Regions from separate parts of the Peribacillus sp. FSL M8-0224 genome, predicted to be linked through region 1. Evidence: a T-box and tRNA genes for the amino acid it is inferred to sense, from the RefSeq annotation. Region 1 holds a T-box; the other holds one or more tRNA genes.
What was found. The T-box of region 1 lies ahead of thrS (threonine--tRNA ligase). A T-box ahead of a tRNA ligase gene usually reads a tRNA of that ligase, here a tRNA-Thr.

Region 1 (14,321 bases):
ATTGAATTGAAGTTAAAAGAACATAACCTTTTGGGTGATACGGAATTAATCCAGATCAATTCGGATTCAAAGCTGGAATTCGGGGAAATGGTTCTGGACTTTTTCAAAACGAATCATAGTATTCCCGATTGCCTCGGAGTCACCATGCATACGCCGGAAGGCACGGTCGTTCATACAGGGGACTTCAAGTTTGACTTGACCCCGATGAATGATCAGTATCCCGATATTCATAAAATGGCCAAAATCGGGAGTGAAGGTGTCCTCGTTCTACTATCGGAAAGCACGAACGCAGAGCGTCCCGGCTCCAGTCCCTCGGAGCATCTGGTTGGCAGCCATATTGAAGAGGCCTTCATGCAGGCAAAACAGAAAGTCATCCTTTCGACATTCGCTTCAAATGTCAATCGTGTTCAACAAGTTGTGAACGCTGCACAGAAGACAAACCGGAAACTGGCCCTGATTGGACGAAGCATGGTGAACGTCGTAACCGTTGCCATTGAACGCGGCTATCTCGAGGTTCCTGATGGGATGCTTATCCAACCACAAGAAGTCGATAGTTATGCTCCGGAAAGGGTCGCGGTTTTATGTACAGGAAGTCAAGGAGAGCCGTTTGCCGCCCTTTCCCGCCTTTCCAGTTCGAATTATCGGGATATGAGCATATTGCCCGATGATACAGTGATTCTTGCCTCCACACCAATACCCGGAAATGAACGGGATGTTTCACGTATCATCGACAACCTGTTTCAACTGGGTGCCAAGGTCATTTACGGTTCTGGGACTGTAACGGGCATGCATGTATCAGGACATGCATATCAGGAAGAGTTAAAGCTCATGCTAACCCTTATGAAACCTAAGTATTTCATCCCGATTCACGGTGAGTATCGGATGCTGCACCAGCATCGATTGTTAGCTGAGTCTGTCGGGGTGGAGAAGGACCACACTTTCATCATCAATAATGGTGATGTGGTGGATATTGAAAACTCCGTTGCCCGTCAAACAAGAAAGGTGGCTGCCGGCAATACCTTTGTCGACGGTGTTGGCGTCGGGGATGTTGGAGAAATCGTTCTGCGGGACCGTAAGCAGCTTTCCGAAGATGGAATGCTCGTCATCGTCATAACACTTAGCAAGACGGAAAGAAAAATAGTATCAGGACCTGATACCATTTCCCGTGGATTTGTATATGTTCAAAATTCCGAGGACCTCCTTAAGAATGTGAATCGTCTTGTCACGAAAACGGTCAATGACTTACAAAGTGAAAAAATATACCGGTGGAACATCATTAAACAAACCATTAAGAAGGAACTGGGGCAATATCTCTTTAATCAAACGAAGAAAAAACCAATGATCCTTCCAATAATCATTGAAATTTAGCGCCAAAAACGAAAGGAACTCGACTTTGAATTGTCGAGTTCCTTTTTTAATCGAGTCCTGATTTACTTGCTTTTGCGGCCATTGCCTTGTTCTTATTCCATACCTTGAACTTCATGAAAACGGCTGCAAGACCGATGATCACGATGAATAAAAGGCTGATGAAAAATCCTGGACGTATCTCTTTTTCAAGAAGTGTTCCACTTACGGCCGCTAAAATTAAAAGCAGTCCGAAAACCGCCGTAATCTTACTCCACATCTTATTTTCCAAGATTTTGAATGAAGAAAGAATGATGAATGCCCAGTTATACAAAAGCAATATACCAGCAGATGTTGTAATGTATTCATAAATCTTTCCTGGCAGGAGCAAGGCAGTGATGATTGATCCTAAAAGACCTAAGGCTCCAAGCCCCAGTGACGGCAGCGGAAGATCTTTAAATTTCTTGATCTTTTGCATGAATAATGCGGGTGCATTCCCATCATTGGATAGCGTTACCAATAAATTGGTTACACCGAATAGTGAAGCGGTCATCGTCGAGAAACCGGCAATGATGATCGCACCATTAAAAACGTGCGGGAAAAATGTCAGGTGATAACTGTCCAATGCCGAAACGAATGGGCTTTCTTTTTCACTGAATGCCCCTAACGAAATCATGGTTACGGCTAACCCCAATGAAACCACATATATAATGGTAAGGACCAAGAGCATGATCGTCCCTGCCTTTGGTGCATCTTCTTTCTTTTTAAGCTGCATCGCCATCAATCCAATGACCTCAATGCCGCCAAACGCATAAAAGGCATAGATAAGGGATGTCCAAAACCCCTTTAACCCTTTTGGGAATAATTCATTGAACGTATTCGGAAATGATGGCGGTTTCGCTCCAGCAAGACCGAACCAGCCGCAAACGGCACATATTGCAATGATGATAAACATTACGATTGCTGCTGTCTTAATTACAGCAAGGATGTTTTCCACCCTGTCGAACCCTTTTGTTCCCAGCAATACCACCACGATTGAAATAATGGCAAAACCGGATGCAAATAGCCAAAGCGGCACTTTCGGGAACCAAAATTGAGATAATAGCGAAAGCGCAGTAAGCTGGCTTCCCATGATCAATATATTGGAGGACCAATAATTCCAGCCACAGCTAAAGCCCGCCCATCGTCCAAATGCTTTATTGGCATAATAACAAAAAGAACCTTCTTGAGGATCGGCAGCCGTCATCTTGGCAAGCAGATTATAAACGATATAGGTACCCAGTGCAGCCAATACAAATGAAAATACAATGGATGGCCCAGTCGTTTTAATGCCTATGGTCGATCCGAGGAAATACCCTGTCCCGATCGTACAGCCTACCCCGACCAATGATAGCTGCCACCATTTCATGTCGCCCTGTTGTTCACCCGATGCATTGGAATCTTGGACAGCCTTTCCTTTCGCTGAACTGCAATTGGCTTTTGTTGTCATAACATTACCCCCTTCCATCATTCATAGTGTTGATAATGCCACAATGAATTATGCAAGGAAGAAGTTTTCAAATAAGCTATGTAATAACTTGAAGCATTCTCCTTTATGATAGGACAGCAGAAATGCCTTGATAAGCAAAATAAACCCCAAAGCCTACCAATGATAATCCAGAGATGATCGAAATGGCCATTAAGCTTTTTTCATTTAAGAACCTGCGAAATCCATTCGTTAATGCGGCTACAAAAAAATCCCAGCAGGTAAGACCAAGAAAGATCATCCCGCTATAAATGAAAAGTTGGGATGTCCCATAACTTGAAGCCGTTTTAGCTAAAACAGATCCATATATCCCCAACCAAAATAAAATGGACAATGGACTGGTCACGGACATGATGAACCCAGTCAAAAAACAGGAAATTAAAGAATCTCTATTCCTGTATTCATTTAATAATATCGTATTAACCCGTAATATACTTTCGACCCCGGAATAAATAAGCACAAATCCGCCAAAAAGCCAAAGAAATATCAGGACGATCGGGATTTCTAAAAACCGCACCATTCCTACATATACTAAAATCATGAACAAGGCATCTGCAATCATCGACCCTGCCCCAACGATCCAGGCATGCCAAAACCCGTTCTTGATTCCTTTATCGATACGAGCGGAGTTCACCGGACCGATCGGTGCTGCAAGGGTAAGTCCTAAGAAAAAGTAACTTAGCAGTAAATGTACACTCAAAAAGCATCACTCCTTCGAGCTAGTTCATGACTTGTACATTTTATGTGACAACCCTCTCCCTATAACCACATGCCAAAAAAATTTCCCAATTCACAAAAAAAGCCGTGGGAAAGCCCGGCTTTCTTGAGATGTATTGAAGCCGATTAGGCAGCAGCTTCTTTTTTGTCTGAACTAATGAATTTCATAACAATCAATACGATGCCTATACCAATGATCCCAGAAATGATATAGGTCATATTGATATGATTTTTCATGACAAGGGACATGACCGGAGGGCCTGCCGCAACGCCGATGAACCTTGATGACATGTAGAAGGAGGTTATCGTCCCCCGCTGTTCCTTTTCTATATTTTGAGTGATGATTGCGTCGAGTGTCGGCAATAAAGCACCAATTGCTATGCCCACCAAGCTTGTTATTACCAATAGAAGGACGACCCTGTTTTTAGTAAAACCGACAAATACAAGGCTGATTGAAAGGACAGCTAAACTGATCATGATGATCTTTTTCATGATTGGTAATTCCCCCTTAATTTTTTTCCCTGCAACATAAGAAGATACGCAAAGAAAAAATAGCGGGATCGCTATCACTAAACCTTTTTTGATTCCATGCAAATCATGGATTTTTTCCAGATTATCAGACAAAAAGAAAAGAACACCGAACAAAACCAACATGACAAAGACACCAATCAGGAAAACCGTATATAACCATTTCCCTTCCTTCTTGAATATTTTTTTCGTATCATGCCAGAAATCCTTGAATTTTTTCGGCTCATCCTTCTCCTTTGGTACCTTTATAAAGAAAAAGACCAAAACAATAGATATTAAACTGAAGAATGAAATCGAGAAGAATGGTAAAAACCAGATAAATGCAGCAAACAGGGAACCTAATATTGGACTTAGCACTTTCCCAAACGTATTCGAGGTTTCTATGATTCCCAAACAAGAACTCGTTTTTTCATCATCATCTTTGTATAAATCCCCCACCAAAGGCAAAATGATGGGCGAGGCCCCAGACGCCCCAATCCCTTGCAATACCCTGCCAATGATGATCCATGTATAGGGATTTTCCATTTTCCATGACGCATAACCAGCTATCAAACCACCGATAAGGGCTAGGATCAAGCTTGGCAGAATGACCATTTTCCGTCCGAATCGATCTGATAAATAACCAGCAATGGGAATTAAAAAGATGGATGCAACGGAATAGCTTGTTATCACCATACTTGATTGAAATGAAGATATCCCCACCTTTTCCTCGAAAATGGGCAAAACCGGGATAAGCATTGAATTTCCAAGTGTCATAACCAATGGAATCGATGCCATACTGATCAAGCACCACACGCTTACATCTTTATTTTGCTTCTCATGACCTTCCATACTTACACTCCTCATCCATTATAAAAGCAACTTATTGCATAAAAGGTAACCATTTGTGAAACCCATTTGTTTTGCATCATATATTAGATGTCTTAAATTATTATGTTATAGTGCAGAAACATTTATTCAGTTACGCTTCTCCCAAAATTACCCCTATTCCCTTTAAAACAAAAAAACCATTCTGTTTAAGAATGGTTTGAGTTCTTTCGTCTTTATAAAAGAATAATATTCCTTTTTTCACATTCCTCTATTATTTGGTCATTCCATACCGAAACCTGAACCTCGCCAATATGTGCTTTCTTCAACAAAAACATGCATAATCTGGATTGCCCTATTCCCCCGCCTATTGAATACGGAAGCTTTCCTTCCAATACGGCCTTATGATAATCCAGCACCTTACGATTTTCGTTTTTGGATAATCTTAATTGTTTTAACAATGACTTTTCATCTACTCGAATGCCCATTGAAGAAACCTCAAAAGCACATTCCAAGAGTGGGTTCCATAAAACGATATCTCCATTTAGATCCCAATCATCATAATCCGGTGAACGTCCATCATGCTTTTCCCCCGATTGTAACGCTCCGCCAATTTTCATAATGAAAATTGCACCATATTTCTTCGCTGCCACGTTCTCTCTTTCCTTCGGAGTAAGATCCGGGTATAAATGCTCCAACTCCTGGGTCGTAATGAAGTGAATGTCCTCAGGTAACACAGGCGTAAGCAGATGATGGAATTCAAACATATAACGTTCGGTCGATTTAATGGCACCATATATTTTTTTCACTTCGGATATTAATGTATCCACGTTACGTTGTTCTTTCGTTATGACTTTCTCCCAGTCCCATTGATCCACAAATAACGAGTGTAAATGATCCAGTTTTTCATCACGTCTTATTGCATTCATATTTGTGTAAATGCCTTCATCACAAGCCAAACCATACCTTGAAAGAGTGATTCTTTTCCACTTTGCCAAAGATTGAACCACTTCTATATGTTTATTCTTAATATCCAGAGCATCAAAGGTAAGAATCCGCTCCACACCATTTAAATTGTCATTGATGCCATTACCTTCATGTAAAACGAAAGGGGCTGATACTTTAATAAGGTTTAACGCATTTGAAAGTCCTTCTTCAAAATGATCCTTCATTTCATTTATTGCAATATCAGTATGCATGATATCAAGAATTGTTTTATATTTATTCGGCATTGATAATTCAGGCATAATTCTCCTCCAATTCCGCTTTGAATAGCGCATGCACTAAAATTGGCTTCTTTCCATTTGACTAAATTACATTATGAAGGAGTTTTCTATGTTGTTACAAAAACACCAGGTCAGACAAGGCGGACTAAACTTAAAAAATAGGACTAAAAAGGTGGTACAAGTCCAAATGTTTGAATACATTCAAATAAGCGAAGATGTATAAACGATGAGGTGATGAATTGGGTGTTTTTTTCAGCTTTGTATTATTAGGTTTATCACTGGCGGCTCCTATCGGTCCCATAAACGCTGCTCAATTGGACAAAGGAATCAAGAAGGGTTTTTGGCATGCCTGGGTATTTGGCTGGGGTGCCATTTTAGCGGATTTTGTTTTTATAGCCCTCGTCTTTTTCGGTGTCGTCCACTTTTTGGACAACTCCTTCATGAAGACATTTTTATGGCTTTTTGGATTTTTCGTCCTGACCTATACCGGAATCGAAAGCCTGCTAAGTGCAGGGAAGATTGAAGTGAATGCACGAAAAGCGAAAGATTCCCTTTTTTCTTCATTCCTGACAGGATTCATCATGTCCCTTTCGAATCCTTTATCCATTTTGTTTTGGCTGGGGATTTACGGCTCCATTCTCGCAAACTCCGCTTCAAAATATGATATGGATGATTTACTTTTATACAGCTCAGGAATCCTTGTCGGCCTCTTAACCTGGGATTTCGTAATGGCCATCATCGCCAGCACCTTCAGACGCTTTTTATCCAAACCCATTCTAATGGGCATCTCGATCATTTCGGGGATATCCCTTATAGGAATCGGCCTATACTTTGCCATCCAGGCAGCCAAGGTTTTATTTACATAAGAAGTTGAGCATTAACTCGTGAATTCGAATAAATTTCTTTTATATAAAATAGGCCGCCTATTTTATTATCCCTCATTGTTCATGTCCTGAAAGGGTAAACACAAAGGGAGGATTTCTTGAATGACGGCTATTACTCTTATAATGTTCCATATTATTACGATAATTCTTATGCTAATTTGCCTTATTATGATGACAGACTGCCAGTACAAACACTGGTTCCAGTAGCCACTATTTAGAGCCATTTAAACGCAGGCCGGCAAGGTCATTGCTTCAGAGGTTTTTGGGGTAACACCCAGCACACCTTTATTTTAATGGGGATAAATAATACTAACTGGAATGGTACAGATACTCGAAGGCGGCATACCAAATGAGGTACATCATATAGATATAGTTGGATTACAATAAGGTTAACCTGCCCTGTCGGTGGCGGCGGTCAAGGCGGCCCGGGGGGTAACTGTTTTCAGCAGTTCATTCCTGGTGTTGGCTGGGTATGGATTTGTAGATAAAAAGAAACAGCCGATTTATTCGGCTGTCTTTTCTTATTCCATTTACTCGTGAATTACGTGCTTTTACTCGTGAGTTTCTCGCTTTTACTCGTGAATTCCAATTTAAGCTGCTTTCCTGTTAGATGCTGCGTTCTTTTATTTGCTGGACCATATTCTTGATGAACGTTTCTATTGTGACATTTTCAAATTCTTGTTCCCCGTATTTACGGACATTTACTTCATTTTCTTTTTCTTCTTTATCTCCAAGGACCAGCATATATGGGATTTTCCCCATTTGTGCTTCCCTGACTTTATACCCCAGCTTTTCATTCCGATCATCGATTTTCACTCTTATGCCTTGATTCTTCAGTGCTTTTTGAACCTGTAAACAATAATCCAGATGAACTTGTGAGACAGGGATGATCTGTACTTGCACCGGGGCGAGCCATACTGGAAAAGCACCGGCAAAATGTTCTATCAGGATTCCAAAAAATCGATCGATCGATCCAAAGATGGCACGATGAATGACGACCGGACGGACTTTTTCATTATTTTCATCGATATAAGTCAGATCAAATTTGTCGGGCATTTGAAAATCAAGTTGGATTGTTGCACATTGGTGGCTTCGTTTTAATGCATCTTTAATATGAAAATCAATTTTTGGTCCATAAAATGCCCCGTCCCCTTCATTTACTTGATATTGTATCCCGATGCTTTCCAGAACATTTTTCAGGGCTGTTTCAGAAGCTTCCCAAAGGGATTCATCGCCCATTGAATCCTCCGGACGAGTCGAGAGCTCCACGGAATACTCGAATCCAAAAGTGCGATACACCTTATCGATCAGATGAAACACTTGTTTAATTTCACTTTCGATTTGATCCTGCCGTACATAGATGTGGGCATCATCCTGACAAAATGTACGGACACGCAGCATCCCGTTCAATGCACCGCTATATTCATGCCGGTGGACTTGACCGAATTCGGCCATCCGGATGGGTAAATCCCTGTAAGAATAAAGACTGTTTTTGAATATAAGCATATGACCCGGACAGTTCATTGGCTTCATCGCGAATTTTGTTTGATCCACCTCAGTGAAGTACATATTCTCGTGATAATGATCCCAGTGGCCCGATTGTTCCCATAACCGCTGGTTCATCATGAAAGGAGTCCGAACTTCGTCGTAATCAGCTTCAGTCTGAAGCTCCCGCGAGAACTTCTCCAATTCATTTCTAACGATTTGTCCTTTCGGTAAATAAAATGGCATTCCAGGGGCTTCCTCCGAAAACATGAATAACTCCAACTGCTTCCCTAATTTACGGTGATCGCGTTTGGCCGCTTCTTCCAGGAATTTAAAATGATCCTGTAAATCCTTATTCTTTCGAAAAGCCACGCCATACACCCTTTGGAGAACTTCATTTTGATTGTCTCCCCGCCAATAGGCACCAGATACACGAGTCAATCTGAATGATTTTACAAATGATGTGGATGGAAGGTGCGGCCCTCTGCAAAGATCGATGAATTCCCCCTGTTGATAGAGCGTTAATTTTTCACCATTGGGGATGTTCTTGGCTATATCCAACTTGAATGACTCCCCTCTGCCCTCGAATAACTTCACAGCTTCTTCATATGTCACTTCGATCCTTTTAATTTCCAGATTTTCACTTATGATATGTTCCATCTCTTTTTCAATGGCTTGCAGATCTTCTGAGCTCAAAGGATGGTCTAACTTAAAGTCATAGTAAAAACCGTCTTCCACGACTGGTCCCATCCCTAATTCCACATTTTTGTATAATCTTTTTACAGCCTGTGCCAAAACATGCGCCGCTGTATGCCGTAATACTTGTAATCCTTCATCCGAATCGAGAGTCAAGATCGACAGTTCGCCATCTTTATTAAGCATGTGACTTAGATCAACCAGTTGCTTATCCAGTTTTCCAGCTACTGCCTTTTTCCTTAAACTTGAGCTGATTGAGCTTGCCACACTTTCCACTGTGATCCCTTGCGGATACTCCTTTTGCTGCCCATCCGGGAATTGTACTTTAATCATTTTTTCACCCATCACATAAACACCCCTTTTTAATAATAAAAAAACGCACACATCCCTATGCAAGGGACGAGTGCGTTTACCCGTGGTTCCACCCAATTTCCCATAAGCAAAAAACACTCATGGCTCTGGAGCTTGTAACGCAGCTTAGACGATATCAGTTACTTTTTGTTCACCGATATAGCTCAAAGGCGGTAAATCAGTTTCCTAAGCCAGGAAGTTCGCAGCTGCCCTTCCCTCTCTGCAGACCGTAAAAATGATTCATGTCCTTATCATCGCCATATTTTTATATAGAAAAAAACGCACACATCCCTATGCAAGGGACGAGTGCGCTTACCCGTGGTTCCACCCAATTTCCCATAAGCAAAAAACACTCATGGCTCTGGAGCTTGTAACGCAGCTTAGACGATATCAGTTACTCTTGTTCACCGATATAGCTCAAAGGCGGTAAATCAATTTCCTAAGCCAGGAAGTTCGCAGCTATCCTTCCCTCTCTGCAGACCGTAAAAATGATTCATGTCCTTATCATGGCAATAATTATAATAATAAAAAACGCACCCATCCCTATGTAAGGGACGAGTGCGTTTACCCGTGATTCCACCCAATTTCCCATAAGCAAAAAATACTCATGGCTCTAGAGCTGTAACGCAGCTTAGACGATATCAGTTACTCTTGTTCACCGATATGGCTCAAAGGCGGTAAATCAGTTTCCTAAGCCAGGAAGTTCGCAGCTGCCCTTCCCTCTCTGCAGACCGTAAAAATGATTCATGTCCTTATCAATGCTTCTAAAATTTTATATTGTTATATATATTACAATATATTCCCATAAGTGACAACCTCAATTTTTTTCATTCCATTACTAACACCAAATTGGTATAATTAGTAAAAAAGGAGTCTCTATGAAACGTTTAAGCAATTGGTCAATCGCATTTGCAGTGATTGGTATCCTATCATTTTGCTGTTCCCTTGCTTTTTCAAAAGCGTCCGAGCTGCTTATGATTTCAGGATTCGGTGCGTTGCTAATTGGTATGTTATGCAGCTTAGGGGCCATGTATAAAAATGAAAGAGGAATGTCGAAATTTTTGGCTGTGGCTGCATTCTTTCTTTTAAGTTTCATTCTCGTTTGGAATGAACCATTTCAAATTGTCAGGCTCTTGACCTGGATGAAAAATCAAATGAAAAAACCCGTTCGCCATGACGGGTTTTTTCATTGATTCATTCTTCATCGGCTATCGTTCGACTTGAATTCTTTATTCCAAGCCATAGCGTAAGTCCAGTGGTCCAGAGTATTAGCGCGCATCCAAAGCCGAGCAATGATAACGGTGCAAGGATTTGATACTCCCCAAGCATGACGGTGTCTGGCACTATCAGCCATGTAATAAGCGCCAATAAACAGAGAAGCACACCTGTTGCATAATAAACCTTGATTTGGAAAAGTGACGCCAATGGTAAAAAATGAATCCCTACAATAATGGCAATGACTCCCGGTATAAGATCGGTCTGATTGATCAAGTTACAGATGGCAATGGCAATCCCGATCAGCAAACCTTCGGCAATGAAGACCATATTAAACAAAAATCCGATACGCTTAAGACGTCTTGCCCCATCATCTGAAACTTGATTGGACATTTTTTGTGATGCATGTATTAATGAAATGCCAACGATAACCATGATGATTCCCACGAATATGACTGCGAGTTCCACGTAGGGAAACCCCCACCCCTGCAATCCCATTACACCGGTACCCGCCCACAGTGTTCCGAAGACCGCCATGAAAATGACTCCAATTCCAGAACCGCGAAACGCCTCTTTCATCATCAGTTTCCTTTCATCCACAGTATAATCGTACATAGCATAATATTGCACCACTTCCCCAATTATTCAGCTTTAAAAAATGATTTAAGATGAGATAAATGCCGTTTCGCAGATATAATTCGATTTCCGCAGATATATTCCGTTTTTCGCAGATATATTCCGATTTTCGAAGATATATTTCTATTTTCGCAGATATAATCCTATTTTCGCAGATATATTCCGATTTTCGAAGATATATTTCGATTTCGATACAAATCTTCATAAAAAAACCTGAGTCCCCAAAGGGGAGCTCAGGTTTTTTCCATTGGTATCAAGCCACATCTGATTTATCGAATTGACAATCTTTTAATGCTATTAATTTGGTCTTGTGATAAATCTTGTATCCTAACCAGACTGCCAGGAATATCGGTAGTCCGATATAGGAGACTGCGACACCATACCAGTCGATGCTGCCGCTTAGGAATGCTCCATAGTTCTGTCCTGCTATGACGAGCATGCACAGGGTGAATGAAAGAATCGGACCGAATGGAAACCATTTTGCTTTATATTTCAGTTCGTTTAGGTCACCACCCTGCGCAACATAGGCACGTCTAAAGCGATAATGGCTTATGGCGATTCCAATCCAGGCGATGAAGCCAGTCAGCCCGGATGCGTTCAATAGCCATGTAAATACATGGTCTCCGAAAATGGAGGTCAAGAAGGCGAATCCTCCAATTAAGGATGTCATGATCAAGGCATTCATCGGGATCCCCCTGCGGTTGACTTTGGCCAGGAATTTGGGAGCTTGATGATCTTTTGCCATCGACCATAACATCCGCGTTGATGCATATAGCCCTGAGTTTCCGGCGGACAGTAAGGAAGTTAACACGACCGCATTCATGACGGATGCCGCGAATGCCAGCCCTGCCCGTTCAAAGACAAGCGTGAAAGGGCTTACAGAAATGTTTTCGACATTTCCGTTCAACAAGCTTGGACTTGTATACGGTATTAAGAGACCAAGTATCAGGATGGCCCCGATGTAAAATAATAGGATGCGCCAAAATACTTGGCGGATTGCATTCGGAACGTTTTTTTCGGGTTCTTCACTTTCCCCGGCAGCAATACCAACCAGTTCTGTGCCTTGAAAAGAAAATCCCGCGATTAGAAAGATTGAGATGATCGATAAAAATCCTCCCTTGAATGGTGCCTCATCCATGGTGAAGTTTTCAAATCCGATCACCTTTCCGCCAAAAATCCCCAATATGGTCATTAAACCAATAATGATGAAGCAAATGATGGCAATGACTTTTATTAGTGCAAACCAATATTCAGATTCACCATAGCTTTTAATGGATAGGGCGTTGAGGGTGAAGACGATTCCAAGAAATAAGGCACTCCAAATCAGGCTGGGTACATCAGGGAGCCAGAATTTCATGATGATGGCTGCTGCAGCTATTTCCACGGCAAGGGTGACTGCCCAGTTAAACCAATAATTCCAGCCAAGTGCAAAGCCGAATGCGGGATCAACAAAGCGTGTGGCATAGGTGGAAAAGGATCCCGACACAGGCATATATGTCGCCATTTCCCCTAAGCTCGTCATCAGGAAATAAACCATGATCCCAATGCAGGCATAGGCAGCGAGGGCACCGCCGGGCCCTGCGCTCTGGATGGTTGCCCCGCTCGCCAGGAATAATCCGGTTCCTATTGAACCGCCGATGGCAATCATGGTCATATGTCTTGCTTTCAGTTGCCTTTTAACTGTCGGTTCTTGATTATCAATGGGATTCCTTTTAACTGTCGGTTCTTCATTATCAATGAGATTCATGTCCATAAGGTTCCTACCTCATTTTCTTTTAAAGTTAAAAGTTCAAGAATAAAAGAGTTTTTTAACAACCGCTTTGTGAAAAACTTAATCGTTCGCTTCACTTGCTGGGATGCCATCCAGTTTAATTGCCATTTCCTAGTATCGTCTCCCTAGTCCCGGATTGGGTGACCGCATCCTGCTCAGTCTCCATTCCACACCATTGAATTAGAGTAAGCGCAATGATTTCGGCTGTGGAGAACACGTTGTCAAGCAGGATGTATTCATTTGGATAGTGGGCAACCTCGGTTACTCCTGGTCCGAAAACGATAGCTGGCGTTTCACCGACATGTGTCAGCAATCCCCCATCCGTTCCCCATGGGGAGGCTTCAATGACCGGGTCCTGTCCGGCAACTTGCCGATATTGATGAACAAGTGCATTCATCAGTTCGTGCTCGACATCAATTGACCCTGGAACCCAGCGTGCCCCGAACCATTCCAATACGGGCGGGTTTTCCTTGAACCATTGGTCCGCTTCCCCGAGCTGCAATAACCAGGCAGCCATTTCGTCTTTCGCCTGCTCCATCGTTTCTTCCGGCGCAACCCCCATCCTTCCTTCGACTTTCACAAGGTCGGGAACGGATGACGGCCAATTACCGCCTTCAATGACACCTAGATTGATTGGAATCGGAATGGGCGTATTCTGATAGAGCGGATCACTGATACGTGCATTTCGCTTTTCTTCTAAGGCACGAATATGATTGATGACAGTCATGCTTTTTTCAATCGCACTAACGCCTTCATACCTTGTTCCTCCATGGGCTGACCGGCCTTTAACATGGATTCGGAACCACATCGAACCCTGCTGTTTCGGGAAGATCCTCATATTCGTCGGTTCAGGAATCAGGGCGGCATCGGCTTTATACCCTCTAAGGACAGCCGCTAATGTTCCGGCACCGCCGCTTTCTTCTTCAATTACACTTTGAAATATGACATCTCCTTTTAATTGGATGCCATTTTCCTTCAAAGCCTGCATCGCCAGGATCAGCGATACATTTCCACCCTTCATATCGGTTACGCCGCGTCCAAACATTCTTCCATTCTTAATCGCTCCGCTATATGGGTCGTCGTCCCACTGATCTCGGTCTCCGTCCGGAACGACATCGATGTGTCCGTTCAAGATG
Region 2 (14,321 bases), 690 kb from region 1:
ATTCTGAAGCGCGTCCGAAATATGATGTTCCGAAAGGATTGAATGGCGCGACTCTTGAGCAAGTGACGAAGTTCATAAAGACCCAGCCTGGGTCACTATCGGCAGAAGAAGTGGCTGATGGAATTGGAATCGCCAGAGTTACAGCTAGGCGCTATCTTGAATACTTGCATGGCGAAGAAGTCCTTCAGCTTGACGTACAATATGGCAGCATAGGCCGTCCAGTCAATAGGTACCGGCTAAAAAAACTTTAAACGCATGGGGACCGGCTCGAACGGTTCCCTTTTTACTTTTATTCTTTACGCACCTGTCTTCCGGTCATAGAGGCCCCACTTTCTCTTCAAAAGAAACAGCTCGCACTCCTTCAAAGCCGTCACTTCTTTTATGACATAGTCAGGCATGCCCCTTCTTAGTAGAATTTCCGCAATAAGGTACGGTTTTTTCATACACTCTCCCCTCCTTTTCCCTTTGGTTGCCCTTCTTTTCATTCATTATACAAAATAATCCAATAAAGGAAAAATAGACAAAGCCCCATTTTCCGAAAAAATTATGGTTTATCGGGCCATTTAAATGGTTTTTCTAAAAAATCTGCAGACAAATAAAAAATGTTCAGGTTGATTTCAGTCAGCCGTACCCTTTCCGCCGACTGTTAGTATCCTATTAAAATCATGTTCCAAAAGGGTGGGGTTTCCGTCCAATAAAGTACTAATTGGGTAAGTTACATAAATCGTGGGAGTAAAAGGAGATGGGATCAATATTTGATCAAAAGAGGTGGGCGTGCACCTCCTTTGATGTTTCATTTGTACAGTTTACTATATGTAGTCAATTCCTTAAGCCGCTTTTCATTGATGGCAAAACCGATTCCAGCTTTATCGGGAACTTGGATCATGCCATTTTCGACGATGACTTCAGGATCGATTATATCTCCATCCCAATAACGGGATGAAGATGATATATCCCCAGGAATCGTGAACCCCTTTAATGAGGCAAGTGCAATATTATGTGCACGTGAAATGCCAAACTCAATCATACCGCCGCACCAAACGGGCACATCATTTCCCAGGCATAGATCATGGATTCTTACCGCTTCCATCCAGCCGCCGACTTTAGCCATCTTAATGTTGATGACCCCACAGCTCTGGAGCGACAGTGCACTTTTTGCATCATGAAATGAATTTATGCTTTCATCAAGGCAAATGGGTGTCTGCAGCTGTTTCTGCAAAAATGAATGTTCCACAATGTCGTCATGCCCCAGCGGCTGCTCAATCATCATCAGCTTAAAGTCATCAAGCTTCTGCAGATGCGGGATGTCATCAAGAGTGTACGCTGAATTGGCATCTGCCATTAGCGGGATATCGGGATAGGCCCGACGGATTTCCGCTAAAAAATCCAAATCATTTTGAGGATTTATTTTTATTTTATATCGCTGATAACCGGAACCGGAAAAATCCTCGATCTGGCGCATTGCATCTTCTATATCATTCGATGCAATGACTACGCCAGCGGCCACTTCACTTCGTACGCCGCCAAACAGCCGTCCAAGGTAGACTCCTTTCTGCTTCGCATACAAATCGAGGATTGCCTGTTCTAGTGCCGATTTCGCCATTGCATTCCGCCTGATTCCGCTCCATAAGTTCGGCAGTTCATCAGGATGCCTGATCTGACTGGCCAATGTCAGCGGGATTAAGAAGTCATCCAACATATGAAAGCATGTTTTGGTCGTTTCCTCGGTATACCAAGGACTTGTAAAAGGCACAGCTTCCCCGTATCCAATCAATCCATCTTCATCCATGGCTTCGACAATTATCACTTCCCGGTCGCTTACCGTTCCGAGATGCGTCTTGAATGGCCGCTTTAAAGGGGCCTTAATGAGCTTTAGGGAAATGGAGGATAACTTCATTGCCATTCCCCCATCTCCTTCTTCAGTTCCCGTCTAAGAAGCTTGCTTGCTCCATTCCTGGGAAGCTCCTTACAAAATATCACGTTCCGGGGAATCTTATAGGATGCCAAATACTCCTTGCAATATTCGAGCAGTTCGCTCTCACCTAGCTCTGCACCTTGATGCAGGACAACAAAAGCAAGCGGGATCTGTCCCCATTTTTCATCTTCTGTCCCCGTCACTCCCGCTTCGAACACATCGGGGTGCGTACTAAGGACATTTTCAATCTCGGCCGGGTAGACATTTTCACCGCCGGAAATGATTAAATCCGAACGTCGGTCAAGCACATATAAAAAACCTTCCTCATCGAGATAACCAAGGTCCCCAGTATAAAGCCATCCATCGGTAATGGCCTGCTGTGTAGCATCCATCCGATTAAAATAGCCTTTCGTCACATTCGGACCTGAAACCACGATTTCCCCCACTGCACCCGGTTCACACATCGTGCCGTCTTTCTCAATCCGTAACTGCGAAGGAAACAAAGGCTTTCCCGCAGAGCCGATTTTTGCCATGCTATATTCCGGTGCCAGCGTCACAATCTGTGAAGACGTTTCGGTCATCCCATATGTTTGATAGACGGGAATCCCTTTCTCCTTACATACCTCAAGCAAATGGACGGGTGCAGGGCCGCCGCCCAACAGGAAACAGCGGAAGGTTTTGGGATAGCTTGTTCCCTTCATATCCTGCACCATCCTATTCAGCATCGCCGTCACGACCGAAATGATCGTCACGCCATTTTCCTGGATGCTCCGGTTTGCTTCCCGTTCATCGAAACGTTCCGCCAAAACGACTTTCATGCCATAAATCACATTTTTCATCAAGATGGATAAACCGCTAATATGAAAGATCGGAACCGCACAATACCAAGAATCCTCTTCATGCAATCCAAGGTTCAGAACAGACCCAACGGCACTCCACCAATGGTTGCCGAATGTTTGGATGACCCCTTTTGGATTTCCTGTCGTACCAGATGTATACATGATCGTAGCGGTATCCTCAAGGTAAAACTCTTGAAGTATCCCTGCTGTGCCCTCCTCCGGCAATTCTTCCATTAAGTGAAGCTTCAAATCCGGGAGAATCTCACCAATATCAGCTAGTTTGCCGGAGAAGGACCCTTCCGAAACAAGATAGGCTGTTTTGCTGTCCTCGATCTGCCAGGACAGCTCTTTTGCCGTTAGCTTATTATTCAGCATCACAATCTTCACACCGAGATGAAATAGTGCATGGATAACGACAACACCATCAATATGGTTACGGAGCAAAACCGCGCATGAATCGCCAGCGCCCAGACCAATGCTTGAAAGCCTTCCAGCCATCTTCTCCGATAAAGTATACAGTTCAAGAAAGCTATACGTATGACCTTCAAACTCAATTGCTGGGCGATCCGGTGAAAGATGCGCCCGATTTTTCAGCCAGTTCGGCAACTTTTCTTCTGCCATTGCTGCTTCCCCTCTTCCTTTTTGATATAGAAAACAGCCCGGCGATTTTCCGCCAAGCTGTCAGTCTCATCGATTCACGCGTTTCATTAAGGGAAACGAGGGAATTGCCCAAAGTCCGGAGTGCGTTTTTCTTTGAATGCATCGCGGCCTTCTTTTGCTTCTTCTGTTGTATAGTATAAAAGTGTAGCGTCACCAGCCAATTGCTGAAGACCTGCAAGGCCATCCGTATCAGCGTTCATTGCCGCTTTCAAGAAACGAAGTGCAGTCGGGCTCTTCTCAAGCATTTCTTCACACCATTTAACCGTTTCCGCTTCTAATTGGTCTAAAGGCACGACCGTGTTGACCAATCCCATATCCAATGCTTCCTGTGCATTGTATTGACGGCATAGGTACCAGATTTCACGCGCCTTTTTATGACCCACGATACGTGCAAGGTAGCCAGAACCATAACCAGCATCAAAGCTTCCTACATTCGGTCCAGTTTGTCCGAAAATTGCATTGTCAGCAGCAATCGTCAAGTCACATACCACGTTCAAGACATTACCTCCGCCAATTGCATATCCTGCCACCATGGCTACGACTGGTTTTGGAATGACGCGGATCAAACGTTGCAAATCAAGAACATTTAGACGCGGAATGTTATCTTCACCCACATATCCGCCATTTCCGCGTACTTTTTGGTCTCCGCCTGAACAGAATGCTTTGCCGCCTACACCTGTTAAAATAATGACACCAATGCTGGAATCATCACGCGCCCTTGCGAATGCATCAATCATTTCAGCAGTCGTTTTTGGCGTGAATGCATTATGTACATGCGGTCGATTGATGGACACTTTCGCAATCCCGTTATATTTTTCATACAAAATCTCATCATATTCACGTATTGTTTCCCATTGAATCGTCACCTTAATTCCTCCTTCTATTTCGCTTTAAAAACTCACTTATTATTTTACCAAACTTTTCTCCAACTTCCACATGAATCGCATGTCCCGCATCATTTATTATTTTCCATTCGACGCGCGTCAGCTCTTTTTTCATCGAGTCAGCTATTCGACAAAACTTATGGTCAAGTTCACCGGTTACAAGGAGCACCGGGAAATCAAGGGTTTGCAGTTGTTCCCAGTAAGAAGCCTGACTGCCGGTCCCCATGCCAAGAAGGCTATTGGAAAGGCCGGCAGGGTCATTTGCCAGCCGCTGCTCCCGAATGGCCGACCTGGTTTTGGCCGACAACCGTTTTTGGCTTTCAAACAGCGGGATGTTTTCCCATTGATCCACAAACGCTTCCATGCCATTTGCAAGAAGCCGTTCGGCAAGCTTCCGATCATTTCCCCTTCGGATTTCCCGCTCCTCTTCTGTTAAAAGACCAGGTGAAGCACTCTCCAGTATCAATGTATCAACATACTCAGGATACAAACAGGCAAATCCCAATCCGAGCCTTCCGCCCATCGAGTATCCAAGGATATGGGCTTTCGGGAAATGTAACACATCCAAAATATACTTGATATCCTCAGCCACATTTTCCAGCTCATACCTTCGATGATCGGCTGGTGACGCAGACATGCCATGTCCGATGATGTCGACCATGATCAGCGTATACCTGTCACTCAGTAGCGGGATGAGAAATTTCCATGTATCCCGATTTCCCGTAAATCCATGCAAAAGTACAAGAGGATCCCCATTTCCCGTTATTTCAACAGCATAATTGACATCCTTGCTGACAATATTCATGATATTTCCCTGTCTAACACCATTTTTATTTCCTGGGAAACAAAGCTCCACAAATTTCGATGCTTTTGTAAATTGGACTCTCTTTCTGTCGGTACTTCGATGATTTTCAGACCTTGAATTTCGAACGACTCTGTAAATACCTTCTCGAACTCATCCCAATTTTGCACCTTGTTGTATTTACCGCCATAAAGCTGGGCAGTATGTGAAAAATCAAGCCCATGAGGTGTGCCGAATAGCGTTTCGAAATGTTCCCTCTCATTCGCCTGCGGCAAGAAGGAAAAAATGCCGCCGCCATCATTATTAACCAGCAAAATCGTGATATTTTGTTTTTGAAGTTTTGCTGCAAGCAAGCCATTCATATCATGGAAAAAGCTTAAATCCCCGATTGCCAGCACTGTATTTTCCGATACCGTGCTCACGCCTAGTGCAGTGGAAACGACACCATCGATGCCATTCGCCCCGCGATTGGCAATGGTTTGGATTCCTTTTTCATTATTCAAAAAGAAAGTATCCAAATCACGTATAGGCATACTATTCCCGACAAATAACGTCGACTCCAATGGCATCATATCAGCAAGCAAGGCGAACAGCTTGCCTTCGCTTAACTCCGCTTCATCCCTGACGGAGGCTAAGGCATCCTTCGTCGCTCCGTTGACGGTTTGCCATAAGCGAAGCCATTCATCATCAGGGGAAGAAGTAATGCCTTCAGCTATTCGCAGACAAAAATCTTTCTCTTCGCTGTAAATCATATTCGTTGCCAAACCGGCTGGTTCGCGCCAGCCTGCTCCGCCATCGACGACCAAAGTAATCGCCTGTTTTTGTTTTTTCATGAATAACAATAACGGTTTAGAAACAGGCATTGCCCCGAATCGCAAGATCACTTCCGGCCTGAACGCCGCTTTTGCCGTTTCATCGCGCAGAAACGTATCGTACGCATCAATGATGACGGCTTTATCATGACTTCCGCTCCTTAACTGTGAAAGGGGATCAGCCAGTACCGGAAAAGCAAGTTTTTTCGCTAATGCGACAATGGCTTCCTTCATCTCTGGATGCGGTAATTCGCCACATACAATGATACCTTGCTTAGCTTTTGACAATGTAGTTGCAACCGCTTCTAATTGTGATGCGGACAATGACCGTTCTCCACTGTCAATCAACACTGCAGGCTTCCTTTTATTTTGCCGGTACTCCTTTGCTTGGTCCAGGTCCGGAATCAATGGTTCTCGAAGCGGGAAATTCAAATGTACAGGCCCTGCCGGTTCAGCGGCCGCTGTAGCCACTGCCCTTGCACCGACCGTTCTGGCATACCGCATCATCCCATCCGTGCTTTCAGGAAGTGCCATTTCGACAAACCATTTTACATGTCTCCCGTAGAGGTGTATTTGATCGATTGCCTGCGGGGCTCCGACATCACGCAATTCATGCGGACGGTCAGCTGTAAGTACAATAAGCGGCACTCTTGAATAGAAAGCCTCGATGACGGCTGGATAATAGTTTGCAGCGGCTGTACCGGACGTACAAAGAAGTCCGACAGGTTCTTTTAAGGCCTTAGCCAAACCAAGGGCAAAAAAAGCAGCCGAACGCTCATCCACATTAATATGAATTTCGATATCAGGATGTTCCACTAGCAGCAAAGCCAGGGGCGTGGATCGTGAACCTGGGCTCACCACCACATGCTTCACCTCATTTTGTGCCAGCTCATCGACGAATGAAGCAGCATACGCTGTCAATGCATCTCGGTCATTCATTAAGATTTCCTCCTAAAGCACTTAACATCGGATTGAATTTAATCCCCGTTTCCCGGAATTCACTTTCGGGTGTCGATTCTTCCACTACTCCGCATCCGGCAAAGAGCGATGCCTCATTGTTCTGTATCAGGGCAGAACGTATCCCTACAGCGAATTCCCCGTTCCCATACGTATCCACCCAGCCTAAAGGACCCGCATAAAATCCGCGTTCCAGACCTTCCAATTCCCGAATTCGGACAACAGCCTTTTCTTTTGGAAGTCCTCCCATGGCAGGTGTGGGATGGAGGCTCTCGACGAATTCAAAAATCGTGACACCTTCCTTGGATATACCGCGAACCGGTGTGTACAAATGCTGGATATGACGGTTTTTCATAAGTGTCGGTCCGGCCGGGACCATCACCTTTTCGCATACAGAATCAAAAGCATTGGATATCATCGACACGACATATTGATGCTCTTGTAAATTCTTTTGGTCATGAAGCAATTCTTCACCAAGACAAACATCTTCTTGCTCATCTTTCCCTCGCCGCATCGATCCGGCAAGACAGGTAGAAAAAACTTCATTTCCCTGTTTCTTAATCAAACGTTCGGGGGTGGCACCGACAAAACAGTCACCACCAGCCTCCAAACTGAAAATATAACTCAATGGCTGCTCAGCAATCAATTGTTCAAGCACTTTCCCTGAATCGATGGAACGTTCAAAACCAAGTCGAAGCTCCCTTGCCAAAACAATCTTGTCGAGATCTGTCGTCTTGATTTCCTGAACAGCCTCTGAGACCGTCCGCTTCCATTCCTCAGGTTCGACTTCCTTCTGCATAACAAGGAAATTTGCACCCAATCCATTGCCATCCAAGCTTTCGAAGAGGAAAGCTTCCCGTTCATTTATCATATCTATGAAGAGTTTTTCTGAATCATCAGGCGAACAAAGTAAGTTTGTCGTTAAGTAAGCTTGTTTCCCCACTATTGAAAGCATGAAGGCAGGTATATAAAACAGGTTGTCCCCGAACTGATTCCAAAGGAGCGTACTGTCATTTTCATAATCAAAAGAAAAGCCCCCAAACAGTAAAGGACCTGTCGCTTCTACATCGGTCACTCCTGTTTTGACAGCATCATTCTGCAGTTTGATCCAGCTCTTTTCGACTTCTCTATAACGTTCGGCATTTGATGCCGCTTTGAGTTTCTTAACATTGCCTAAACCGGTGATGGTTATTTCCTTTGCAGGGTCCTCCCAGAAAAAGCGTTCACCCGCATACCGTTCTCTTCCAGCTTGATAAAATGAAAGGGGGTTGTTGCATTTAATCTTCTTAATATGACTGAATAGAACTTGATCATTCAAGTCCTTCGCCTTTTGTATAGCTGAAGCCAGTCCCTGAAACTGTTCAGTTTCCTCTGAGATAGCCAAAAAAATCCCCCCAAATGTACATTTTAAAAGCTATTTAACCTATTTAAAGATACACCTCCCTTGAACCTCATGTCAATAAAACGCCCCTTTACCGAACGATTCTTCCCTGCTTTTTTCCTTATTATATGAATCTTAGCGAATGTAGAGAAATACCCTTGATTTTGGAAATGCATCACCCATGAATTTCAATTGTCACCCATACCCACTTTTCCTGCATTTATTAGGATAACCTTTTGTGCAACATTTCAATATTTGTTATAATTTCGAGAGAACCAATAATGATTTTGAGGAGAGAAATAATGCAAACAGAATACGACGGACTTCCCCTTAAACGGACCTGGAAGATTTGGTGGGAGTTAATTCGTCCACATACACTAACCGCAGCTTTTGTCCCAGTCTTACTTGGAACTGTGATTGCACTTTTGGAAGATGGAGTGAATTGGTTACTATTCGCTGCCATGATGATTGCAAGTATCCTGATTCAAGCTGCAACCAATTTATTCAATGAATACTATGATTTCAAGAGAGGCCTGGATACGGAGGAATCCGTAGGGATCGGTGGCGGGATCGTCCGTCATGGGATGACCCCCAGACTAATCATGAACTTGGCCCTTGGCATGTATGCCATCGCCTTGATCATTGGAATCTATATCTGTGCCGCATCGTCTTGGTGGCTTGCTGCAGTAGGCCTCGTTTGCATGCTTGTCGGCTATCTTTATACAGGCGGTCCCCTGCCCATTTCATATACACCGTTCGGGGAACTTTTTTCTGGATTGTTCATGGGCTTTTTGATAATCCTGATCGCCTTTTTCATTCAAACCGGTGATGTTTCTTCAACAGCCATCTTAATTGCCATTCCAAGTGGGATACTGGTAGGGCTGATCAACCTATCCAATAACCTCCGAGATCATGATGGGGATAAGGCACATGGCCGCAAAACGATGCCAGTCGTGATGGGCAGGAAAAACGCCCTGACATTCATGGCAATCATGTTCGCTTTCTCTTATCTATGGCTTGTTGGGCTCGTTCTTACCGGAAGCGTTACGGCTTGGATTCTCCTTGCCTTCCTTAGCATACCGAAGGCCATGGCCGCAATAAAAGGCTTCGTAGGTAAAACACAGCCGATCACGATGGTGCCGGCAATGAAAGCCACTGCCCAAACGAACACCTTCTTTGGCTTACTCATGGCCATTGGATTATTCATCAGCTATCTTATATAATCTCCGGGGACTGAGCCCATCCGCTCAGTCCTTTTTTCTATCTTCCGTTCCATATTGTTTTCCTATACTCCGATTCGGGTAATAGATAATACAACCACCTTACCAATATAAAAAGAGATTTGGACTTTAGAAGGAGTGAATTGGATATGGCAACGAAACAACAAACGCAAAAATTCAAAAAAGAACTGCTTCAAGAAAAAAATGAGCTATGTAATAGAATTCAAAATGATGAACAATCCGTTCTGGATAAAAGCCAAACGGAATCCGTAGGTGAATTATCATCCTATGATAATCATCCTGCTGACCTAGGGACCGAATTATTCGAGATGGAACGGAATCAAGCACTCGATGAGCATGCACAATCCGAAATGGAGAAAATAGATGAAGCTTTGAAAGCCATGGAAGAAGGATCGTATGGCCATTGTAAAACCTGCAATAAGGAAATCCCCATCGAGAGGCTTGAAGCGATCCCAAGCACCCTCTACTGTGTCGAGCATGCCCCAGAACGAACGCTTTCACAAGACAGGCCAGTGGAAGAGGATATACTGATTCCATCCAAGGGTGATCATTTTGAAAATCGTCATGGAATCGAAATGGCGGCTAAAGAAGATAGCTTTGGTGAAGTGGCCAAATTCGGTACATCAGAAACGCCATCTGATTATACCGGCGATCATGACAATTACAATGGTCTTTATAAAAACGAGGATGAAACGGATGGATTTCCTGAAGACTATGAAGGATTTGCCGCAAATGATATCGAAGGAAAAACGAGAGTGGATATACCGAACAAAAAGCAAAAGGAATATGAAGATACCCTGAAAGAAGAAAATATAGAATCCCAACTTGGAGACATTCCCTATAAACAAAAAGATGGTTATATCAAGGAAAATAAATGAAAAAAAGAAGCATACATGAATGTATGCTTCCCTTTTTGTTATGACCCGTACGGGATTCGAACCCGTGTTACCGCCGTGAAAGGGCGGTGTCTTAACCGCTTGACCAACGGGCCAACTGGCGGAGAAGGAGGGATTTGAACCCTCGCGCCGCTCGCGCGACCTACACCCTTAGCAGGGGCGCCTCTTCAGCCTCTTGAGTACTTCCCCGTGGCTCCGCAGGTAGGACTCGAACCTACGACCGTTCGGTTAACAGCCGAATGCTCTACCACTGAGCTACTGCGGAACAATATGAATATGGTGGGCCTAAATGGACTCGAACCATCGACCTCACGCTTATCAGGCGTGCGCTCTAACCAGCTGAGCTATAGGCCCATATTTGGAGCGGGTGAAGGGAATCGAACCCTCATCATCAGCTTGGAAGGCTGAGGTTTTACCACTAAACTACACCCGCGAAATGGGGCGACTGATGGGAATCGAACCCACGAATGCCTGAACCACAATCAGGTGCGTTAACCACTTCGCCACAATCGCCGTAATTTTGTAAGATATGGTGGCTCAGGACGGAATCGAACCGCCGACACAAGGATTTTCAGTCCTTTGCTCTACCGACTGAGCTACTGAGCCACATATGTATTCAATTTAAATAATGGCGGTCCCGACGGGAATCGAACCCGCGATCTCCTGCGTGACAGGCAGGCATGTTAACCGCTACACCACGGGACCTAATAATTGCGGGGACAGGATTTGAACCTGCGACCTTCGGGTTATGAGCCCGACGAGCTACCGGACTGCTCCACCCCGCGACGGTAATAATGAAACGATTAGCATCAAGCTTTCGTGAATATTGTTTCGTCCGCATCCTTTATGTAAGGTTGTTTTAAAACAACTTGCTGCTTTTAGAAAAAATGGAGGAGGTAGAGGGATTCGAACCCCCGCGGGATTTGACTCCCCTGTCGGTTTTCAAGACCGATCCCTTCAGCCGAACTTGGGTATACCTCCACGGCTTAAAAAAATGAATATGGTGGACCTTGTAGGACTCGAACCTACGACCGGACGGTTATGAGCCGTCTGCTCTAACCAGCTGAGCTAAAGGTCCTTATATTTATTGGTAGCGGCGGAGGGGATCGAACCCCCGACCTCACGGGTATGAACCGTACGCTCTAGCCAGCTGAGCTACACCGCCAATATAATATAAGTTTCTGATTGAAAAATGGTGGAGCCTAGCGGGATCGAACCGCTGACCTCCTGCGTGCAAGGCAGGCGCTCTCCCAGCTGAGCTAAGGCCCCATTCATTAAAAATCACGTGGTCGGGAAGACAGGATTCGAACCTGCGACCCCTTGGTCCCAAACCAAGTGCTCTACCAAGCTGAGCTACTTCCCGCAATAAAAACATGGTGCGCCCGGCGGGAGTCGAACCTACAACCTTCTGATTCGTAGTCAGATGCTCTATCCAATTGAGCTACGGGCGCATATTTATGATGGTGCCGAGGACCGGAATCGAACCGGTACGGTAGTCACCTACCGCAGGATTTTAAGTCCTGTGCGTCTGCCAGTTCCGCCACCCCGGCACATACGAAAAGTGGAGCGGAAGACGGGATTCGAACCCGCGACCCCAACCTTGGCAAGGTTGTATTCTACCACTGAACTACTTCCGCATGAAAGATGCGGGTGAAGGGACTTGAACCCCCACGCCTTGCGGCGCCAGATCCTAAGTCTGGTGCGTCTGCCAATTCCGCCACACCCGCATATAAATGGTGAGCCATGAAGGATTCGAACCTTCGACCCTCTGATTAAAAGTCAGATGCTCTACCAACTGAGCTAATGGCTCGTGCTTGTACTATCTTAAAAATGGTGCCGGCAAGAGGACTTGAACCCCCAACCTACTGATTACAAGTCAGTTGCTCTACCAGTTGAGCTACACCGGCAGGTGTAAAATGGTGGAGGATGACGGGATCGAACCGCCGACCCTCTGCTTGTAAGGCAGATGCTCTCCCAGCTGAGCTAATCCTCCATATGAAACCTGCTTGGCGACGTCCTACTCTCACAGGGGGAAACCCCCAACTACCATCGGCGCTGAAGAGCTTAACTGCCGTGTTCGGAATGGGAACGGGTGTGACCTCTTCGCTATCGTCACCAAACAATTTTAACATTTTTTCAAGACATATATTATTATAACGTCTTTTTGAGAAAATGCAAGAAGAAATTTTCATTCCTTCAAAACTAGATAATAAGAAGGTATTTCATTATTTAAAAAGCGTTGGTTAAGTCCTCGATCTATTAGTATCAGTCAGCTCCACATGTCACCATGCTTCCACCTCTGACCTATCAACCTGATCATCTTTCAGGGATCTTACTAGCTTGCGCCATGGGAAATCTCATCTTGAGGGGGGCTTCATGCTTAGATGCTTTCAGCACTTATCCCGTCCGCACGTAGCTACCCAGCTATGCCTTTGGCAAGACAACTGGTACACCAGCGGTGCGTCCATCCCGGTCCTCTCGTACTAAGGACAGCTCCTCTCAAATTTCCTGCGCCCGCGACGGATAGGGACCGAACTGTCTCACGACGTTCTGAACCCAGCTCGCGTACCGCTTTAATGGGCGAACAGCCCAACCCTTGGGACCGACTACAGCCCCAGGATGCGATGAGCCGACATCGAGGTGCCAAACCTCCCCGTCGATGTGGACTCTTGGGGGAGATAAGCCTGTTATCCCCGGGGTAGCTTTTATCCGTTGAGCGATGGCCCTTCCATGCGGAACCACCGGATCACTAAGCCCGACTTTCGTCCCTGCTCGACTTGTAGGTCTCGCAGTCAAGCTCCCTTGTGCCTTTACACTCTACGAATGATTTCCAACCATTCTGAGGGAACCTTTGGGCGCCTCCGTTACTCTTTAGGAGGCGACCGCCCCAGTCAAACTGCCCACCTGACACTGTCTCCCACCCCGATAAGGGGCGCGGGTTAGAATTTCAATACAGCCAGGGTAGTATCCCACCAACGCCTCCACCGAAGCTGGCGCTCCGGCTTCTCAGGCTCCTACCTATCCTGTACAAGCTGTACCAAAATTCAATATCAGGCTGCAGTAAAGCTCCACGGGGTCTTTCCGTCCTGTCGCGGGTAACCTGCATCTTCACAGGTACTATAATTTCACCGAGTCTCTCGTTGAGACAGTGCCCAGATCGTTACACCTTTCGTGCGGGTCGGAACTTACCCGACAAGGAATTTCGCTACCTTAGGACCGTTATAGTTACGGCCGCCGTTTACTGGGGCTTCGGTTCAAAGCTTCGCTTGCGCTAACCTCTCCCCTTAACCTTCCAGCACCGGGCAGGTGTCAGCCCCTATACTTCGCCTTGCGGCTTCGCAGAGACCTGTGTTTTTGCTAAACAGTCGCCTGGGCCTATTCACTGCGGCTTTTCTGGGCTATTCACCCTAAAAAGCACCCCTTCTCCCGAAGTTACGGGGTCATTTTGCCGAGTTCCTTAACGAGAGTTCTCTCGCACACCTTAGGATTCTCTCCTCGCCTACCTGTGTCGGTTTGCGGTACGGGCACCTTACATCTCACTAGAGGCTTTTCTTGGCAGCGTGGAATCAGGAACTTCGGTACTATATTTCCCTCGCCATCACAGCTCCGCCTTAATGGAAACGGGATTTGCCTCGTTTCCGGCCTAACTGCTTGGACGCGCATATCCAACAGCGCGCTTACCCTATCCTTCTGCGTCCCCCCATCGTTCAAACGATGTATAGGTGGTACAGGAATATCAACCTGTTGTCCATCGCCTACGCCTTTCGGCCTCGGCTTAGGTCCCGACTAACCCTGAGCGGACGAGCCTTCCTCAGGAAACCTTAGGCATTCGGTGGAAGGGATTCTCACCCTTCTTTCGCTACTCATACCGGCATTCTCACTTCTAAGCGCTCCACCAGTCCTTCCGGTCTGACTTCAACGCCCTTAGAACGCT

Region 2: it encodes a tRNA-Thr, which carries the amino acid that the T-box ahead of thrS (threonine--tRNA ligase) is inferred to sense. The anticodon was not compared.

The regions. Positions count from the first base shown of each region.
Region 1 covers NZ_JBBOOJ010000001.1:3,977,975-3,992,295, forward strand. Annotated here, with positions in the region: gene MKX49_RS19150 (ribonuclease J) at 1-1,368, shown strand, start outside; gene MKX49_RS19155 (amino acid permease) at 1,415-2,833, opposite strand; gene MKX49_RS19160 (LysE family transporter) at 2,937-3,569, opposite strand; gene MKX49_RS19165 (MFS transporter) at 3,713-4,945, opposite strand; gene asnA (aspartate--ammonia ligase) at 5,158-6,153, opposite strand; gene MKX49_RS19175 (LysE family transporter) at 6,387-7,013, shown strand; gene thrS (threonine--tRNA ligase) at 7,638-9,545, opposite strand; T-box leader at 9,605-9,827, opposite strand; T-box leader at 9,859-10,080, opposite strand; T-box leader at 10,111-10,331, opposite strand; gene MKX49_RS19185 (hypothetical protein) at 10,442-10,756, shown strand; gene MKX49_RS19190 (DUF7010 family protein) at 10,758-11,408, opposite strand; gene MKX49_RS19195 (amino acid permease) at 11,668-13,161, opposite strand; gene MKX49_RS19200 (peptidase) at 13,283-14,321, opposite strand, start outside.
Region 2 covers NZ_JBBOOJ010000001.1:4,669,063-4,683,383, forward strand. Annotated here, with positions in the region: gene MKX49_RS22620 (response regulator) at 1-251, shown strand, start outside; gene MKX49_RS22625 (hypothetical protein) at 297-443, opposite strand; gene menC (o-succinylbenzoate synthase) at 794-1,897, opposite strand; gene MKX49_RS22635 (o-succinylbenzoate--CoA ligase) at 1,894-3,375, opposite strand; gene menB (1,4-dihydroxy-2-naphthoyl-CoA synthase) at 3,462-4,274, opposite strand; gene menH (2-succinyl-6-hydroxy-2,4-cyclohexadiene-1-carboxylate synthase) at 4,282-5,103, opposite strand; gene menD (2-succinyl-5-enolpyruvyl-6-hydroxy-3-cyclohexene-1-carboxylic-acid synthase) at 5,100-6,851, opposite strand; gene MKX49_RS22655 (isochorismate synthase) at 6,844-8,253, opposite strand; gene MKX49_RS22660 (1,4-dihydroxy-2-naphthoate polyprenyltransferase) at 8,553-9,473, shown strand; gene MKX49_RS22665 (TraR/DksA C4-type zinc finger protein) at 9,620-10,369, shown strand; tRNA gene MKX49_RS22670 (tRNA-Glu) at 10,411-10,482, opposite strand; tRNA gene MKX49_RS22675 (tRNA-Ser) at 10,486-10,576, opposite strand; tRNA gene MKX49_RS22680 (tRNA-Asn) at 10,578-10,652, opposite strand; tRNA gene MKX49_RS22685 (tRNA-Ile) at 10,665-10,741, opposite strand; tRNA gene MKX49_RS22690 (tRNA-Gly) at 10,747-10,820, opposite strand; tRNA gene MKX49_RS22695 (tRNA-His) at 10,825-10,900, opposite strand; tRNA gene MKX49_RS22700 (tRNA-Phe) at 10,918-10,993, opposite strand; tRNA gene MKX49_RS22705 (tRNA-Asp) at 11,017-11,092, opposite strand; tRNA gene MKX49_RS22710 (tRNA-Met) at 11,099-11,172, opposite strand; tRNA gene MKX49_RS22715 (tRNA-Ser) at 11,276-11,368, opposite strand; tRNA gene MKX49_RS22720 (tRNA-Ile) at 11,389-11,465, opposite strand; tRNA gene MKX49_RS22725 (tRNA-Met) at 11,476-11,552, opposite strand; tRNA gene MKX49_RS22730 (tRNA-Ala) at 11,581-11,656, opposite strand; tRNA gene MKX49_RS22735 (tRNA-Pro) at 11,674-11,750, opposite strand; tRNA gene MKX49_RS22740 (tRNA-Arg) at 11,762-11,838, opposite strand; tRNA gene MKX49_RS22745 (tRNA-Leu) at 11,849-11,937, opposite strand; tRNA gene MKX49_RS22750 (tRNA-Gly) at 11,950-12,024, opposite strand; tRNA gene MKX49_RS22755 (tRNA-Leu) at 12,033-12,114, opposite strand; tRNA gene MKX49_RS22760 (tRNA-Lys) at 12,122-12,197, opposite strand; tRNA gene MKX49_RS22765 (tRNA-Thr) at 12,219-12,294, opposite strand; tRNA gene MKX49_RS22770 (tRNA-Val) at 12,305-12,380, opposite strand; rRNA gene rrf (5S ribosomal RNA) at 12,392-12,507, opposite strand; rRNA gene MKX49_RS22780 (23S ribosomal RNA) at 12,627-14,321, opposite strand, start outside.